4 regions of the Lysinibacillus irui genome follow, and region 4 is predicted to be linked to each of the others. Evidence: riboswitches for the same ligand, from Rfam matches in the RefSeq annotation. Region 4 holds a riboswitch; each other region holds the start of a gene.
What was found. A riboswitch is a leader RNA that binds a small molecule or an ion and turns the genes downstream of it on or off. The one in region 4 is predicted to bind S-adenosylmethionine.
Positions count from the first base shown of each region.

Region 1: it holds a riboswitch for S-adenosylmethionine, as region 4 does, so the genes downstream of both, OU989_RS19665 (bifunctional homocysteine S-methyltransferase/methylenetetrahydrofolate reductase) here and metK (methionine adenosyltransferase) in region 4, are expected to answer to the same signal.
Region 2: it holds a riboswitch for S-adenosylmethionine, as region 4 does, so the genes downstream of both, OU989_RS20930 (cyclase family protein) here and metK (methionine adenosyltransferase) in region 4, are expected to answer to the same signal.
Region 3: it holds a riboswitch for S-adenosylmethionine, as region 4 does, so the genes downstream of both, OU989_RS12355 (Na+/H+ antiporter NhaC family protein) here and metK (methionine adenosyltransferase) in region 4, are expected to answer to the same signal.

Region 1 is NZ_CP113527.1:3,905,976-3,910,790, reverse strand. It holds gene OU989_RS19675 (globin-coupled sensor protein) at 1-397, shown strand, start outside; gene OU989_RS19670 (protoporphyrinogen oxidase) at 584-1,978, shown strand; SAM riboswitch class I at 2,078-2,177, shown strand; gene OU989_RS19665 (bifunctional homocysteine S-methyltransferase/methylenetetrahydrofolate reductase) at 2,266-4,113, shown strand; gene metH (methionine synthase) at 4,106-4,815, shown strand, end outside.
Region 2 is NZ_CP113527.1:4,151,313-4,156,127, forward strand. It holds gene OU989_RS20910 (aldo/keto reductase) at 1-435, shown strand, start outside; gene OU989_RS20915 (winged helix-turn-helix transcriptional regulator) at 490-873, opposite strand; gene OU989_RS20920 (MFS transporter) at 983-2,167, shown strand; gene OU989_RS20925 (YuzC family spore coat inner layer protein) at 2,360-2,758, shown strand; SAM riboswitch class I at 2,853-2,960, shown strand; gene OU989_RS20930 (cyclase family protein) at 3,044-3,781, shown strand; gene OU989_RS20935 (DedA family protein) at 3,811-4,407, opposite strand; gene OU989_RS20940 (Cof-type HAD-IIB family hydrolase) at 4,502-4,815, opposite strand, start outside.
Region 3 is NZ_CP113527.1:2,437,245-2,442,059, forward strand. It holds gene OU989_RS12350 (VanZ family protein) at 1-529, shown strand, start outside; gene OU989_RS12355 (Na+/H+ antiporter NhaC family protein) at 613-1,848, opposite strand; SAM riboswitch class I at 1,988-2,095, opposite strand; gene OU989_RS12360 (LysR family transcriptional regulator) at 2,722-3,606, opposite strand; gene OU989_RS12365 (acetoacetate decarboxylase) at 3,737-4,477, shown strand; gene OU989_RS12370 (ketopantoate reductase family protein) at 4,620-4,815, shown strand, end outside.
Region 4 is NZ_CP113527.1:3,364,418-3,369,232, forward strand. It holds gene OU989_RS16855 (alpha/beta hydrolase) at 1-370, opposite strand, end outside; gene OU989_RS16860 (gamma carbonic anhydrase) at 505-1,017, shown strand; gene metK (methionine adenosyltransferase) at 1,196-2,392, opposite strand; SAM riboswitch class I at 2,650-2,768, opposite strand; gene pckA (phosphoenolpyruvate carboxykinase (ATP)) at 3,158-4,744, shown strand.

The DNA.
Region 1 (4,815 bases), 540 kb from region 4:
TTTGAATGCAGCTATTGAAGCGGCTCGAGCTGGAGAGGCGGGAAAAGGATTTAGTGTAGTAGCAGACGAAGTTCGAAAGTTATCTATTCAAACAAAAGATTCGGTAACAGCGGTTGCTTTGTTATTGAAAAAAACAAGCGAACGGACTGAGAAATTAGAGTATTCTTTGACGAATATTCAAGGAGAAGTAGCGTCTGGTGAGGAAAATATGTTGCAAACAGAAGGCCAGTTTACGAGTATACTAGATGCCATGACTGAAGCAAAAGAACAAAATGATTGCATGGCAACAAAAATACAAGCAATCGTAGGTATATTAGGTGAGTTAGGGACATCATTTACAGAAGTAACGAATTCGGCAGAAAAATTAGCGACCTTTGCGCAAAATTTAAAAGTATAGACGGTTAGTATTTACTACAATGTATTAGGCGTAATTAACACTATAGTACCTATTAATATATATGTTGGCTAGAGCTATCTCCTAAAGGGATAGCTCTATTTTTGCTAAATTTGTAAAGGGTTGAATGCAATTTTCAATGAAAATAGGTTTATACTGTAGAAAGAACTAATAATAGGGGCGGTTTATATGAAAACAGTTGTTGTATTAGGTGGCGGAATTACAGGATTATGCACAATGCATTACTTACAACGTCAAGTGAAGGAGAATAATCTAGATGTTCGTCTAGTACTTGTAGAGAAAAATACATATCTAGGTGGTAAGTTACATTCGGCATATGAAGAAGGATTTATTATGGAAACAGGTGCTGATTCTATTGTCGCTCGCCATAAAGGTGTTATGGAGCTAGTGCAGGAGCTTGATTTTGAAGATAATCTAGTTTATAACGAAACCGGCATTTCTTATATTTACACAAATAATGAACTACATGCTATTCCAGCTGATTCTACATTTGGTATTCCAATGAGCTTGGCATCCTTAGAGGAAAGCACATTAATATCAGAGCAAGGAAAGCAGGAAGCATTAAAGGATTTGACATTACCAAACAAAGGCTTTACAAAGGAAAGTTCAATTGGCGAGTTCTTAACCTACTATTTAGGAGAGGAACTAGTAAAAAACCAAATTGCACCAGTTCTAGCAGGTGTGTATTCAGGTGATTTACATCAGCTTTCAATTGCTTCTACTTTACCGTATTTAATTGATTATAAGAATGATTATGGAAGTATCATTAAAGGTTTTGATGCGAACCGTGAGCAATTTGTTAAAGCTGCCAATAAAAAATTTATATCATTTAAAAATGGTTTAACTTCTTTAATCGATCGACTTGAGCAAACATTAACCAATGTTGAAATTATCAAGGGTGTCGCTACTTTACATGTTCAAAAACAGGAAGACCGCTATACAATTTCATTAGCAAATGGTGAAAATATCGGAGCAGATTATGTTGTGCTTGCACTACCGAATGAAGCTGTTCAAAGCCTCATGAAGGACGAATCATTAAACCGTTATTTTAATCAATTTACTACTGCGTCAGCCATTACCATATACTTAGGCTTCGATGTACCAGACGCGAAATTGCCAGCAGATGGAACGGGCTATATTGTCTCTCATAATTCTAACGTTACTTGTAATGCAGCAACTTGGACAAGTCGTAAATGGAAGCATACATCGAGAGACAATAAATTACTTGTACGACTCTTCTATAAGAGTATTAACCCAGCGTATGAACAACTACGTACCATGACTGATGAAGAATTGGCAACCGTTGCTTTAGAGGATGTTCGAAAGAGCTTGGGAATAGAAGAGGATCCAACCGTAGTAAATGTAACAAAATGGATTGATCAAATGCCTAAATACGACTTAGCTCACAGAGAAGCGTTACAAGGGTTGCTTCAGGAACTGAACAAAAACTATCCAAATTTAGCTATAGCAGGCTGTTCATATTTTGGTGTAGGTATCGGAGCTTGCATTCAAAATGGGAAAAAAATTGGTGAGGAGCTTGCAGAGGAACTATCCAGTTTCTAAGATTTTAAGTTAAAAATTACTTTGTTACGTGAAATACTCTTGACTCATTCGTCAGTAAACGATATGATTCTTTTAATTATTTAAAAAATTCATACTTAATTCTTATCAAGAGAAGCAGAGGGACTGGCCCATTGAAGCTTCAGCAACCAACTTATTGTCAGGTGCTAAATCCAGAAGACCGTTGAGTCGAAGATGAGAAGGAACAACAATGCTGAATCGTTAAAGCCTTCTTTTTTATGAAAGAAGGCTTTTTATTATACAGAGACATAGGAAGAGAGGCTAGTTTTATGGGATTGCTTGAGAAGTTAAACACGCATGTATTGACGGCGGATGGTGCAATAGGCACAGTTCTTTATGGCTATGGATTGGAATATTGCCATGAGGAAATGAATGTGCAGAGACCAGAGTTAATTGAAAAGATTCATAGAGAATATATTGCGGCTGGTGCTGACATCATTCAAACGAATACGTACGGTGCAAATGCCATCAAATTAGCTCGCTATGGATTAGAATCACGCGTTCAACAATTTAATGAAGCAGCTATTACAATTGCTAAGCGAGCAGCTGCAGATGGAGGTCAATTTGTTTTAGGGACAATAGGAGGTATTCGTGGTATCCGAAAAAGTGATGCAACACTAGAGGAAATATTAGCGACTGTAGAGGAACAAGCAAGTGTTTTACTTGCAGGAAATCCAGATGGCCTCTTACTTGAAACCTATTATGATTTTGAAGAATTAACTGCAACATTAAAAATGTTACGTGCAAAAACAATGTTACCAATTATTGCACAAGTATCTATGCATGAGCCTGGTGTTTTACAAAATGGAATGTCTTTAAATAATGCTTTGCATGAGCTAGAAACACTTGGTGCAGATATCGTTGGTGTCAATTGCCGGCTTGGCCCACATCATACAATACAAGCATTTGAAGGCGTAGAACTTCCTGAAAAGGCATTTATGTCAGCTTATCCGAACGCTTCACTTCTTGACTTAGAAGATGGGCGTGTCGTTTATGAATCGGAGGCTGATTATTTTGGTCGAGCAGCAGTAGAACTACGTGATCAAGGGGTACGCTTGATTGGGGGCTGCTGTGGTACGACACCAAAGCATATAGCGGCAGCAAAAAAATATTTAGAGGAGTTATCACCCGTTCATGAAAAGCATGCGAAACCTGAAAAGATTGAGGTCGTTCGAGAAGCAGAGCCTCCTAAGTATGAGCCTCTTCATGAAAAAGTAAAACGTGAACGATCTGTCATTGTAGAACTGGATACACCTAGACATTTAGAAATTGATGGATTCCTTGAAGGAGCAAAACAATTGTATGATGCTGGCGCAGATGTAGTCATGATGGCAGACAATTCTCTAGCCTCTCCTCGTATTAGCAATATTGCAATGGGAGCATTGTTGAAGAATACACATGGCGTACGTCCTCTAACACATATTACATGTCGAGATCGTAATTTAATCGGTCTGCAATCACATTTAATGGGATTAAATGCTTTAGGAATTCATGATGTCTTAGCTGTTACGGGTGATCCAACAAAAGTTGGGGACTTCCCAGGTGCGACAAGCGTTTATGATGTCTCCTCGATGGAGCTAATCCAATTAATTAAGCAGTTAAATGAAGGGGTCTCTTTCTCTGGTAAACCCCTTCGAAAAAAAGCAAATTTTTCAGTGGCTGCTGCATTTAATCCAAACGTTCGTGTGTTAGACCGTGCTGTGGCACGTTTAGAAAAGAAAATCGAACATGGTGCAGATTATTTTATTTCACAGCCAGTGTATACGAAGGAAAAAATTGTGGAAATTTACGAGGCAACAAAGCATCTACAAGCACCGATATATATTGGGATTATGCCCGTTACGAGTTATAAAAGTGCAGAGTTTTTACACCACGAGGTGCCTGGCATCAAATTATCAGAAGATGCCTTAGCAAGAATGAAGGCTTGTGGTGAAGATAAAGAACGTGCAACAGCTGAGGGTATTGCCATTGCAAGGGAATTAGTAGAGGTGGCTGCGCAATATTTTAATGGTATTTACCTTATTACACCTTTTTTACGCTATGATGTGACACTAGAGTTGATGAAATATATTGAGCAATTGGATGAACAAAAAAAAGGAGTAAGTATACATGGCTAAGCACTTGATTGAAGAGCAATTAGAGAAACGTATTTTAATTCTTGATGGCGCAATGGGAACAATGCTACAAAATGAAAACTTATCGGCAGATGATTTTGGTGGAGAGGAGCTCGATGGGTGTAATGAAAATCTTGTGCTTACTAGACCTGATGTTATAGAGAAAATTCATCTTAAATATTTAGAGGCTGGCGCAGATATCATTTGTACGAATACATTTGGTGGAACTCCTCTTGTGTTAAATGAATACGATCTGGGTGCAAAAGCGGAAGAGATTAATAAACGTGCAGTTGAAATTGCTCGCCAAGCGGTGGATAAATTTACAACATCGGATTGGCCGCGATTTGTAGCTGGAGCTATGGGACCAACAACAAAAACATTATCCGTAACTGGCGGTATTACATTTGATGAGCTCGAGGAAAATTTCTTTATCCAAGCGAAGGCCTTAATTGAGGCAGGAGCAGATGTGCTGTTATTGGAAACAAGTCAGGATATGCTGAATGTTAAAGCCGGCACATTAGGGGTAACACGTGCTTTCGCGGCAACTGGCAAGGAACTTCCCGTTATGATTTCAGGAACAATTGAACCGATGGGTACGACACTCGCAGGACAAACGATTGATGCCTTTTATATATCTATTGAGCATATTAAACCATTATCAGTTGGCTTAAACTGTGCGACAGGACCAGAGTTTATGACGGATCA
Region 2 (4,815 bases), 790 kb from region 4:
ATCAAAGCAATCGGTGTATGTAACTTTACTGTGGCACACTTGGAAAACTTATTATCATTTGCTCGTATTAAACCTGTTTTGAACCAAGTGGAATTCCACCCACGCTTACAACAAGTGGAGCTTCGTTCATTCTGTGACAAGCACCAAATTCAACTTGAAGCATGGGCACCTTTAATGCAAGGTGGTCTTCTTGAAGATGAAACGATTTCAAAAATTGCAACAAAATACGGAAAATCAAATGCTCAAGTTATTTTACGCTGGGATGTACAAAATGGAGTGATTACAATTCCAAAATCAGTACGTAGAGAGCGTATGATGCAAAACGCTGATATCTTTGACTTTACTTTAACAGACGAAGAAATGGCATTAATCAATGAGATGAATCGTGAACAACGTGTTGGTCCAAATCCAGATGAATTTGACTTTGCTCTATAAGCATTAAAAAGAGGAAAGAGACTGTCTTGTATGTGACAGTCTCTTTCTCCCTCATTATGATGTTTGCTGCATAGCGATATCTTCATCGCGTTGTTTTAACAGAACATCTTCACCTTTATCCTTTAGTAATTCAACATGCTTTTCGCCCCAAGTGCAAAGCATATTCAAAATAGGCTCCATCCCTTGTCCATAGGAAGTCAATGAATATTCCACTTTAGGCGGTACTTGATTGAAGACCTTGCGATGGATTAAACCAGCTTGCTCTAACTCTCTTAATTGACTTGTAAGCATTTTTTGGGAAATGCCTGGAATCAATCGTCGAAATTCATTTGTTCGAATTTCACCATGGTGGTTCAAATGGCAAAGAATGACCGGTTTCCATTTACCACCAATAACTTCAAGCGTAGCTTCAACACCTATATTATAAATTTTTTGCATTGTAAACCCCCGTAATATTCAAAAGTAACTAAAAGTACTCTACACAACTTTTAGGCATGCATGAATATTACTACACATACTAAAAAAAATCAAAGGAGATATTAGTAAAATGTCACAATCAAAAAAGCCAAATGCAAAATTGACATTGCTAGCACTTGCAATCAGTGCATTTGGTATAGGGTCCACTGAATTTATCAGTGTTGGACTTTTACCATTAATTACAGATGATTTTGGTATATCTTTAAGCACTGCCGGTTTAACCGTTTCTATATACGCACTAGGTGTCACTGTTGGTGCTCCATTATTAACAGCCTTAACATCTCGTCTTAGTCGAAAAACAGTTTTATTGCTTGTTATGACCATTTTTATAGCGGGGAATTTAACTGCAGCTATCGCACCAATTTTTTCTATACTGATAATAGGTCGTATTATTTCAGCATTAGCTCATGGTGTGTTTATGTCGATCGCCTCTGTTATAGCAGCTGATGTAGTTGAACCAAATAAACGAGCAAGCGCGATTGCCTTTATGTTTACAGGCTTAACGCTAGCTACTGTGACCGGTGTTCCACTTGGTACATTTATTGGACAAGTAACAGACTGGCGTATGTCGTTCATTTTTATCGTCATTATAGGCATTATCGGTTTAATTAGTAATGCTTTACTAGTACCTAACCAATTATCAAAAGGTAATCCTATTTCTTTACGTGATATTGGCAAAGTATTAGGCAATATTCGCATGTTATTAATCCTTTTCATTACAGCTATTGGATATGGTGGGGCCTTTGTAGTCTATACGTATGTTTCACCTATTTTAGAGCAATATATGGGCTATTCCCCACATGCAGTAGTAATTATATTAGTTGTCTATGGTATTTGCGTTGCTATTGGTAATACATTAGGAGGCCATTTTGCTAACCAAAATCCGCTACGTTCCATCTTTATAATTTTTGTTGGACTTGCCTTAGCGTTACTTGGTATTGGCTTCACTCTTGAATCACCGATTATCGGTTTAGTCATGGTACTGACAATGGGATTATTTATGTTCATGAATGTCCCAGGATTACAGTTATATGCTGTTCTACTGTCTGAAAAATATGTGCCGTCAGCTATTTCTATGGCTTCAGCATTAAACATTTCTGCTTTTAACATTGGTATATTTTTAGGATCCTATATTGGAGGTTTTATTATTCGCCATCAATCATTAGCACATACGCCTCTTTATGGATTCCTAATGGTTATGCTAGCAGCGATTGTTACATTATTATGGTTGCTTTTCGATAATAAAAAACAATAATATTGTTAGTCCGTTTATCTAGCATTTACTTGATATTTTGGTAATTTAACATCGGTATATATACAATATTGATAAAAAGGAAGCTCCCTGTGGCTTCCTTTTTGTGTTATAAGTAAGACAAGAATGGAGTTACACCTAAATTCGCTTGAATACATAAGATAAGATATCAGCTATAGGATAGGAGGAATTCCATTGTATTACAATCCTTATCCGTATTTCGTTCATCCCTATCATTACTCAGCGCCACCAATTGCCAACCACCTTGCTGTAAGATCCTTTCCCCAACATCTTGCAATGCCGACCAACAATCCCTTTCCACCTGTTGATACACATAAATTAAAATCATCGGTTACACGGATAAAGGCAATTATGCAGCAAGCCCAATTACTGACGGATAAAATTGAAAGCTCCCAGCAATTTGCCCATGATTTAATGAATGCAGCACAACTTTCAAATAAAGCAGAAGTGGAGAAATTAATTTCATCCACAGGTATTACGATGAAATTCGAAACGAACTATACACCTGATAGTTTTAGAATACGTCTAATTGATAATGGCTGTTGTGGTGTCATATTGAATTTAAATTGGTGAAAAAAACCCTAACCTTGTATCCCTATTGAACTTGTAAACTATAGAAAACTATGATAAAGTGTTTGTATTATTATTTCTGAAAATTCTTATATTTTTCTTATCAAGAGAGACGGAGGGATTGGCCCGATGAAGTCTCAGCAACCAGCTCAACAGTATGGTGCTAATTCCAATTGGCCTAATTCCAAAGCCTTGAAGATGAGAAGATGAACTACCGTTGTTTATTCAGGAGTCCTCTTCTATAGGGGGCTCTTTTTTTACTACTATTTTAAGAAAGCAGGGAAAACGATGCCTAATGAATTATTACAAGCATTACAATTATTAAAATCTAAACAATGGGTCGATTTAACACATACATTCGGCCCTAACTCACCCCATTTTTTCATGTTCGAAGATGCAAAATTTGAAACATTATTCTCTCACGATGATGGGTTCTTTGCACAACAGTTCACTTTCCCTGGTCAATATGGTACGCATATCGACCCACCCATTCATTTTGTGCGAGACACACGGTACCTTGAAGAGCTCGATTTAAAAGAGCTTGTTCTTCCCCTTGTTGTCATTGATAAGTCCGAAGAAGCTGCTAGCAATCATGATTTTTCTTTAAGTGTTCAAGATATACTTGAGTTTGAAGCACAGCACGGAAAAATTGAGGCAGGTACCTTTGTAGCGCTACGTACCGATTGGAGTAAACGTTGGCCAGATAAGGAAGCATTCAGCAATAAAGATGCGGAAGGGTATAACCATATTCCAGGTTGGGGCTTAGAGGCTTTACAATTTTTACTGACGGAACGTAAAGTTAGTGCGATTGGTCACGAAACATTCGATACTGATTCAGCAGCTGATTTTCGTAAAAATGGCAAACTAGATGGTGAATACTTTGTGCTCGAACAAGACACTTATCAAATTGAGTTAATGACTAATTTAGACAAGCTACCTGCAACAGGTGCAATTATTTTTAATATTGTACCTAAACCAGAAAAAGCATCTGGATTCCCTGTTCGCTCCTTTGCTATTTTGCCATAACTTAAAAGTCGGTATAGAGATACCGACTTTTATTTTTGTACATTTCTTTTTTTGAATATAAAGTAAACGACGAACATTAATAGAACAAATAATAGGATGAGATACATACTATAATGGGATAAGTAGTAACCAACAAACCGCCATTTCTCTCCAAGCATTTTCCCTAACGTTATAAATGTGAATGTCCAGATAAATGCTCCTGTATAGGCAAAGAACGCAAACTTTTTATATGGATAATTATTAATAGCCGCAATATACGCTGTTATGTGGCGGACACCAGGGATAAAATAGCCTATTAACAATAAGATAGGTCCAATTTTGGCAAACATTTTTTTCGTAAAATCAATTTTTTGTTCAGTTATATGAATTTTTGGCCCATACTTTTGTAGTAATGGTAAGCCAAATCGATAACCAATATAGTAGCTTAAAGTAATACCTCCAACTGCGCCAATCATGGCACTTACTAATGCAGGGATATGTTCAAGGCTTTCCCGATAAACACTATAACCTACATATGTTAAGAAAACCTCATCAGGAAGTGGCAATCCAACTATACCTCCAATTAGGATTACGATAATGCCAAAATACCCGTAATGTTCAATTAGAGATTGCACGTGATGTGCCATAAACTATCCCACCTAAAAATTTTTTAACTATAAAATATACAGGTTTCATTATAATCAAACTGCGGAAAACAGAAGAAGCAACTTGAAGATTGTTTTAAATTATTTGAAGCTGACGCAAAGCAAAGTCAATACCGCCCTCGGTAGATTTCTTTGTAACAAAATCAGCAACGTTTTTCAAAGCTAAGCTGCCATTTCCCATAGCAATTCCTAATCCTACCAGCTCCAGCATATCCATATCATTATCCCCATCTCCAAAAGCAATGGCATTTTTAGAATCAATGTTAAAATAATCTAGTACTGCTTGAACAGCTATTGACTTGGAAACATCCTGCTGTAGTACATTCACAATATAAGGATGCCATCGCTGCCATAATATATTCGGAAATTGACTAACATATCTTTTTTCTC
Region 3 (4,815 bases), 930 kb from region 4:
AATGGGGAATTGGTCGTTAACAGCGAATAATTATTCGCAGCAAGCGACATCGACTGGTCAGGAACACTTGATTGATAAGGCGAAGGCATTGATGGACGAACTTTCTATCCTCCCTCAAGAAGCAGAGTTTTCTGTACTGGAAAACGGGGAATTTGAATGGAATCTTCCAGATCGTCCCGATTTAAATGTCGACTATTGGTATGGGGATGTAGTTCTTGATCTTACACAAGATGGACGTGCATATTCATTAGCCTATAATGTTCAAAGAAATCAATTTACACGGGAAGTAGATATCTTGTCCCCTGCTGAAGTATATGAGCAAATAAAGAATGGAGAATTTCCTCAAATAAAGTATAATGCACTCGTTACAGAAGAAGAGCTGGTTCTAAAAAAAGACGATCAGCTTGAAATTGAATTAATCGAGCTAACGTATATGTATGACACAAAAGGTTTCTATCAGCCAGTATACAACGTTTCTGGAACATTAAACGGAAACAACTGGTTTACACTAATACAGGCAAGAAAGTAATCCTTCTAAATCTAAACCATTACTTTAAGAGATGAAAAAGACCAGCTAAGCTAAAATTTTGCTTTGCTGGTCTTATTTGAGCTTTAGGCTTTCTTTTTTGAAGGGTATCCGATAGAAATAGCTATCATTCCGCAAATACCAATAAGAATGGGATAGATCGAGTATTGCAGCATACTTACTGGTGATATTTTGGCCACGCTTGCGGCAGCAAGGAATTGAGCCCCATACGGCAGAAGCCCTTGGACTGTACAGGAGAAAATATCTAATATACTTGCGGATTTTCTTGGCTCAATGTCATATTGTTCAGCAATATTTTTAGCAAGTGGCCCAGCAATTAATATCGCAATTGTATTATTAGCAGTAGATAAATTCGTTAAACCCACAAGGCTAGCAATGCCGAATTCAGCACCCTTTTTCGATTTAATTCTACTTGTCGCAAGGTGCAGCAAAAAGTCAATGCCTCCGTTAAACTTAATAACCTCTACCATTCCAGCTATTAATATGGCAAGAAAGGCGATTTCATACATACCGGACATGCCTTCTCCAATCGTTTGCAGAAGGCTCATCAAGTGATAGCTACCATCTACTAAGCCAACAGCACCTGAAAGGACAATCCCTAGTGCCAGCACAAGGAAAACATTCATCCCAGATAACGCTAAAATGATCACTAAAACATATGGTACAATTTTAACCCAATTATAGCTTACATGCGCCACTTGTGCTGTTTCACCCATTGAAATGATTGCTAAAATAATGCTCGTTACAATCGCTGCTGGCAATACAATCCAAAAATTAACCTTAAACTTATCCTTCATTTGTGCGCCTTGTGAACGTACGGCAGTAATGGTTGTATCTGAAATAAAGGATAAATTATCACCAAACATTGAGCCACCAACAACAGCCGCCATCACTAAAGCAATAGAAAGGTCTGTAAGATCACTTATTCCAACGCCTATTGGAGCTAATGCAACAATCGTTCCCACGGATGTACCCATTGAGAGGGAAATAAAACAGGCAATGATGAACAAGCCCACAACCAGTAAGTTTTGCGGAACGACCGATAAAGCAAAGTTAACAGTGGAATCTACTGCCCCCATACCTTTTGCAACCTCTGAAAAGGCCCCAGCCAAGAGAAAAATAATAACCATCATCATGACATTTAAATTCCCTGCACCTTGACAAAAAATATCAACTTTTTTCGTAAACGATTCTTTTCGATTCATGGCTAGAGCCACAGCACCTGCAATGGTGATAGCAACAATGACAGGAAAGGCATAAAAATCACCTGTAATAACCCCAGAACCAATAAATAATATCATAAAAACAACAAATGGGATCAGCGCCCATGGATTCTCTTTCTTCACTGTTTTACCTCCAAAAAAATTAAAATCAGCCTTTTTCCATAAAAAAAGGCCTCATCTTGAATGAACAAGAAGAGGCCTTATATTGAAAATACACCTCTTATCTATCAAGTCATTTCTTGCTGGATTTGGCACAGTAACTTAATGACTAAGTTCCGCTGCCGAGATTTCATCGGGCCAGTCCCTCCATCTCTCTTGATAAGAAGAAAAAATATTATTTTTTTGACACAATATTAAAAGATTAAAATAAAAAATTAATATTTGCAACAAGTTTTTTCTTTAACTTCTATACGTACATAGATTTTCCGATTAATCTTAGAAGAAATCTGCTTATTGTAGCTGATTTTGTGTATTACTGAATAACGCCGATAGCGGATATTCCATCTTGCTCCTCGGGTATTCATCCTGCTTCGCGGGTATTTCACCTTACTCCGCGGGTATTCAGCCTTGCTCCGCGGGTATTTCGCCTTGCTTCGCGGGTATTCAACCTTGCTTCGCGGGTATTCAGCCTTGCTCCGCGGGTATTTCACCTTGCTCCGCGGGTATTCAGCCTTGCTCCGCGGGTATTCAGCCTTGCTCCGCGGGTATTTGCCTGCTAAATAATAGAATATAATCCCAGGTCGCTTATTGTGCAACTAACAAAAAACCAGGTGCTCTTCTAAGAAGAACGCCTGGTTTTATTGTGAAAGTGAATCTTACTAACTTACTTAGTTTTGATTCGTTATAATACTACGCTAAGTTGAGGCAATGAACAAGTTAAAATATTTTCCAACAAAATTTTAGGGAATTTTTATGTTTTTTCGAGCATTTCAGGAACCCGTTTCAAAGGTATTAAATTTTGTAGTGCTCATTATTTTCTTTAAAGTAAGTAATAATAAAGTCCCGTAACTGTTGAACGGCAGCTGACGAGATGGAATTTTTTACCCAGGACAGACCTACTGTATACGTTGGATGCATATTAGCTATTTTTACATAATGTAAATTGAACTTTCTACAAACCGATATGGGCAACAAGGCTACACCCTGTTCCAGCTGGATAATTTCTGCCAGGAGGGTTGAATCTACTTCATAGTTTTTGATAGGCATAAATCCCGCTCTTTCACAAAGTGACGTTGTAAAACGGCTATATTCTGCATTGTTGGCTAAGGAAATAAAGGATTCATTTGCAAACTTAGCTAGAGAAACCTCTGATTGACCAGCCAATGGGTGATTAGAAGGCAACACAAGTACTACATCCTCTGCCACAAGCACACAGGTTTCAATTTCTTCATCAATGATTGGAGGGCCAGCTATGCCCAGATCAATATCCCCTTTCTTTAAATTTATACGTATATCATCCCTTGTCTCAATTCCCTGTTGAATTTTGGCATGAGGAAAATCATTAATATATTGACTAATTAGTCCAACGAGAAATCGGGTATTTGATATGGCTATTTTAACTGTACGAGCATTGATTTCATCAAGTGATTGAATATCCATTTTTGCATTTTCTAGTTCGATAAATACCTTATTAACATGCTTGAGCATAATCTGTCCTGCAGCACTTAATTCAATATTTCTTCCTTTTCTATGAAATAATTTTGTGCCTAGTTCATCCTCCAGACGTTTTATAGTCAAACTTAAGGATGGCTGTGCAATATTTAACTGTTGAGCCGCCTTCGAAATATGCTCTGTATTTGCTACTGTTTGAAAATACTTCAATTGTAAAAGTTCCATTTCGCTTAAGCCCCCTAATTCATTTATCTAAATAAATATATTTATATCTTATTATGTATTAGACGCAATGTAAAATCCGCATTAAAGTAGTTATTGTAAGAAGACAAAGTTGAAAGAATGGTGGTTTTTCATGAGAAAAGATGAAGTAATGAGACAATTCACAACACCGTTGGATGCAGGTGCTTATCCCATTGGACCTTATCGCTTTTATAACCGTGAATATTTAAATATCGTCTATAAAACAGATATGGAAAAACTTAAGAAAATTGTTCCAGAACCATTGGAAGTGAAGGAGCCCTTTGTCAAATTTGAAATCATGAAAATGCCAGATGTTACAGGGCTAGGTTCTTATACAGAGTGTGGTCAGGTCATCCCTGTTAGCATGGATGGTGAAGAAGGTGATTATTTACATGCAATGTATGTTGATAGTCTCCCCGCCATTGCCTCTGGTAGAGAAATTGCTGCGTATCCTAAAAAATTAGGTAAGCCTAGTTTATTTGTAGATTCTGATACATTAGTTGGTCTCTTAGATTATGGTTCATTAAGAGTGGCTAATGCAACAATGGGATATAAACATTTCCCACTGGATCATCAAGAGGCACTGAAAGAAATTATCAAACCCAATTATATGTTGAAAAAGATGCCTGGTTATGATGGACGACCAAGAATTTGTGAGCTAGTGAGAAGTGAAATTACGGATATTAAAATACTGGGAGCATGGTCAGGTCCAGCGAGACTTGAACTTTTTGCCCATGCACTTGCCCCAATGGCTGATCTACCAGTGTTAGAAGTTGTATCAGCTTCCCATATTGTTACAGAACTATCGTTGGCATCACCTACTGTTGTCTACGATTATTTAACTGAAAAATAGAAAGAACACTAATCCATACATTATCTAATCAAGCAATGACGCCGTATGGAACTATGCAGATGAAGCTATTAGAGAAACAACGTGACAAAATACAAATAGCTAAGCTTAATTGAATAATTAAATAAACCAAGGAGGCATTTAGATGAGAATCGCCGTTTTAGGAGCAGGATCTTTAGGAACAATCGCTGGTGCATATATTGCTGCCGGTGGACAAGATGTCGAATTAATTGATGTTTATCAAGAACATGTAGACGAATTGAATCAATCAGGGGCAAAAATAACAGGAACTACTGACTTTCAAGTGAAAGTAAAAGCCATTACGCCTAAAAATATGTCAG
Region 4 (4,815 bases):
CTGGTAATAGCTTTAATTGCAACCAAGGTGATGTCAAAATAATGCCAGCACATTCATATTGCTTCTTTTGCATTGTATGGAGAATTAATGTTGCTCCAAGACCATGACCTATTAAAAAGGTTGGTAAATTATATGAAAAAGCATTTTCAATTAGATTTCTTGTATACTTATTGTACAATTTGAAGTCCTCATCATGGACACGAGCAAACCTTGCATTAATACCATGATTAGGTAAATCCCCCATGACTATGTGGAAGCCTTCCATTCTTAATTTCTCTATAAGCCATGCATACCAACGGTGATTTTCATAAGCACCATGAAGAATAGCAATCACAGCCTTTGCTTGTCCATCAGCTTCCCATTTCCACATTCACATAGTCCTCCTAAAAAATAATTACACTTTGATTATATCGAAATAAATGCCACATTTTAATTTTATATTTCCATAAAGTTGCGTATTTGATACGATAATACTACATTATAGAAAGAAAAGAGGCGATTTTCATGATTTATCCATTCAAAGATAAAACGCCAAAGATCGATCCGTCTGTTTTCATTGCTGATTATGCAACCGTTACGGGCGATGTAACAATTGGTGCTGAAACAACAATTTGGTTTAATACAGTCATTCGTGGGGATGTCTCACCAACAATTATTGGTAAACGTGTTAGCATCCAAGATCTTTGTTGCTTACATCAAAGCCCAAAATATCCACTTATTATTGAAGATGAGGTTACAGTCGGACACCAAGTCACTTTACATAGTTGTACAATTCGCAAAAATGCTTTAATTGGTATGGGCTCCATTATATTAGACGGTGCAGAAATTGGAGAGGGTGCATTTATTGGAGCAGGAAGCCTCGTACCTCCAGGTAAGGTCATTCCTCCGAATAGTTTAGCATTAGGTCGCCCAGCCAAAGTTGTCCGTGAATTAAATGCTGAAGACAAAGAGGATATGGAACGTATCGTACGTGAATACGTAGAAAAAGGTCAATATTATAAATCCCTTCAGAAGTAACCAATCATACACAAAAATTCAATACTAACGAAAAAAATCCCTCGCGTGGCCGTGACCATTTCTTGTTCACGAGCCAGTGCGAGGTTTTTTTGAAAAAATAAAAGGGGCAACATTGCCCCCTTGCATATTAGTACACTAGAATAACGTTCTAACGACTTCATTACTTTAGTTCAATAGTTTACAGATGTGCTTTTTCTCGAAGTGCATCAGCTTTATCGATTTGTTCCCATGGCACATTTAAGTCAGTGCGGCCAAAATGACCATATGCTGCAGTTTGTTTATAGATCGGACGGCGTAGATCCAGCATTTTAATTATACCTGCTGGGCGTAGATCAAATAGTTCACGAACCCATTCTACGATTTCACTTTCTTTCACTCTGCCTGTACCAAATGTATCGACAGCAATGGAAACAGGTTGTGCAACACCAATCGCATAGGCAAGTTGTACCTCAGCGCGGTCTGCTAATCCAGCTGCTACAATATTTTTCGCTACATAACGTGCTGCATAAGCTGCTGAACGGTCTACCTTTGTCGCATCCTTACCTGAGAATGCTCCACCACCATGACGCGCGTAACCACCGTATGTATCAACAATGATTTTACGTCCTGTTAACCCAGCATCTCCTTTTGGTCCACCGATTACAAAACGGCCAGTTGGGTTGATGAAATATTTCGTGTTAGCATCTAATAATTCACTTGGCACAACAGGTCCAATAACAAATTCTTTTAAATCTGCTTGAATTTGATCCAGTGTTGCCTCTTCATCATGCTGTGTTGAAATAACAATAGTATCCACACGTACTGGTACATTATTGTCATCATATTCAATCGTTACTTGAGTTTTACCATCAGGACGTAAATACGCTAATTCTCCTGATTTACGTACTTCTGTTAAACGACGTGCTAATTTGTGTGCTAAACTAATTGGTAGTGGCATTAACTCTGGTGTTTCATTACATGCGTAACCAAACATTAGACCTTGGTCACCAGCACCAATAGCTTCAATATCAGCATCTGTCATTGAGCCTTCACGCGCTTCTAATGCTTGGTCAACACCTTGTGCAATATCCGGTGATTGTTCACCAATAGCCACAAGCACGGCTAAGTTTTCAGCATCAAAGCCATATTTACCGCGTGTATAGCCTATTTCGGCTACAGTATCACGAACGATACCTTTAATATCTACATAAGTAGAAGTTGTAATTTCTCCTGCTACTAATACTAATCCTGTTGTTACAGTAGTTTCACACGCTACACGTGCATTTGGATCTTCTGCTAAAATAGCATCTAAAATGGCATCCGAGATTTGGTCACAAATTTTATCTGGATGTCCTTCTGTTACACTCTCTGATGTAAACAGTCGACGGTTTGTCATTTGGTTTTCCTCCTATTACTTTTATGAAAAGTAGTTGTGTATGAATACGGTACTCATTACCCATGTCAAGTCCGCTCCTAAGGATTGAACTCTCAAGCCGTTACTGCTGCTTTTAACACGAGGATTTCGAAAGATCCGTCATTATAATAAGGAAAGAACTACATATACTTACCTTTACATTCATTTTAAACAATAAAAAAATCCTTTACTCACGTTACTTTACATGAGGAAAGGAATAATGACTTCGTAACCTTTCACTCTTATCGTTCAAGGGATGTTCCCTTGCATCAGGTTGGCACCAACGCATGTCGTGAAATGATTCATGCAGGTTGCCGGGTTTCACAGGGCCTGACCCTCCACCAGCTCGGGATAAGAGTATCCGTTCAATTGTATGTTACTGAAAAGGTCGAACGTTGTCAAATATTTTCTAATGTATTACTGTATAGAAAGGAAGGAACTGATTAAACAAAAACTTTTCATACTTGGATGATGATGTAAATAGAAGCAAATTAATCCCTACAACATACCTAGCATCTTGTGGTAACATATGTGTGGCTCAATTTTTATGCCTAATTACAGTAGGATTGATTGGATTCTACTCGAAAAACATTATTTTTTGTCAGTTTATTGAAAAGTGATAAAAACTCTAAAATAATTTCTTAATTAGTATAGATTATTTAAGCAATTGTGTTATACTATTTTTGAAATTAAGAAAAAATCCCTCTAAATCAAGGGAATACTATAAAAAAGGATGGTATTTAATCGATGAATTCAGTAGAAATTGCAAACGAACTGAAGGAATTATTAAACGGCGGTAACATTAATGTTCAACTTTCAGTACCACAATTAGCAGAAAAAGCTACATCTCGTGGTGAAGCAATGTTAACAGTAGATGGCGCAGTTCGTGCAGAAACTGGCAAATACACTGGTCGTTCACCTAAAGATAAATATACGGTAGAAGAAGAAAGCACAAAAGATCAAATTGACTGGGGTAAAGTCAACCAACCTATTTCTTCTGAAGTGTTCGATAACCTATATGTAAAAGTAATAAAATATTTAAAAGAACGTGACGAGTTATTCGTATTCAAAGGCTTTGCAGGTGCTGACAAAGATTCTCAATTAAGCATTCAAGTGATTAATGAATACGCTTGGCACAATCTTTTTGCTCATCAATTATTTATCCGTCCAACTAAAGAAGAATTAGCTTCTCATGTTGCAGACTTCACAGTTATCTCTGCTCCTAACTTTAAAGCAGATCCTGCAGTTGATGGTACATCTTCTGAAACATTCATCATTGTATCACTTGAAAAGAAAATTATTTTAATTGGTGGTACTGAGTATGCTGGTGAAATGAAAAAATCTATTTTCGGTATCATGAACTACTTATTACCACAACAAGGAATCCTTTCAATGCACTGTTCAGCAAACGTTGGTGAAGCTGGCGATGTGGCATTATTCTTCGGTCTATCTGGTACTGGTAAAACGACTTTATCTGCTGACCCAGATCGTAAGCTTATCGGTGACGATGAACATGGCTGGTCTGATAATGGAGTGTTCAACATTGAGGGTGGTTGCTATGCAAAAACAATCAACCTTTCTGCTGAAAAAGAACCAGAAATCTACAATGCAATCCGCTTCGGTTCTGTTTTAGAAAACGTAGCTGTTGACCCAGAAACTCGTATTTGTGATTATGATGATGGTTCATTAACAGAAAACACACGTGTTGCTTATCCAATCCAATACATCGAAAATATTGTTGATCCATCTGTTGCAGGTCATCCAAAAACTATCATCTTCTTAACAGCTGATGCGTTTGGCGTATTACCTCCAATCAGTAAATTAACAAAAGAGCAAGCAATGTACCACTTCCTAAGCGGTTTCACTTCTAAACTTGCTGGAACTGAACGTGGTGTAACAGAACCAGAACCAGTATTCTCTACTTGCTTCGGTTCTCCATTCCTTCCACTTCCTGCAACAGTGTATGCAGAAATGTTAGGTCAAAAGATTGACGAGCACGGCGCACAAGTATTCCTAGTAAACACTGGTTGGACTGGTGGCGAATATGGTACAGGTAGCCGTATGAAGCTTTCTTACACACGCACAATGGTACGTGCAGCAATCGATGGCAAATTAACAAATGTAGAAACAACACAAGATGCTGTCTTTGGTTTACACATTCCAACAGCAGTTGAAGGTGTACCTTCTGAAGTGTTAAACCCTCGTGAAGCTTGGGCAGATAAAGCTGCTTATGATGAAAAAGCGGCTGAACTTGCAGGTCTATTCAATGAAAACTTTAAGAAATTCACAAACGTTTCTGAAGCTATCATTACACTTGGTGGCCCATTAAAATAAACTATATACAGAACAAAGGGAACGATTTCACTCGTTCTCTTTTTCTTTTTTCTTAATGATAATATAGGGAG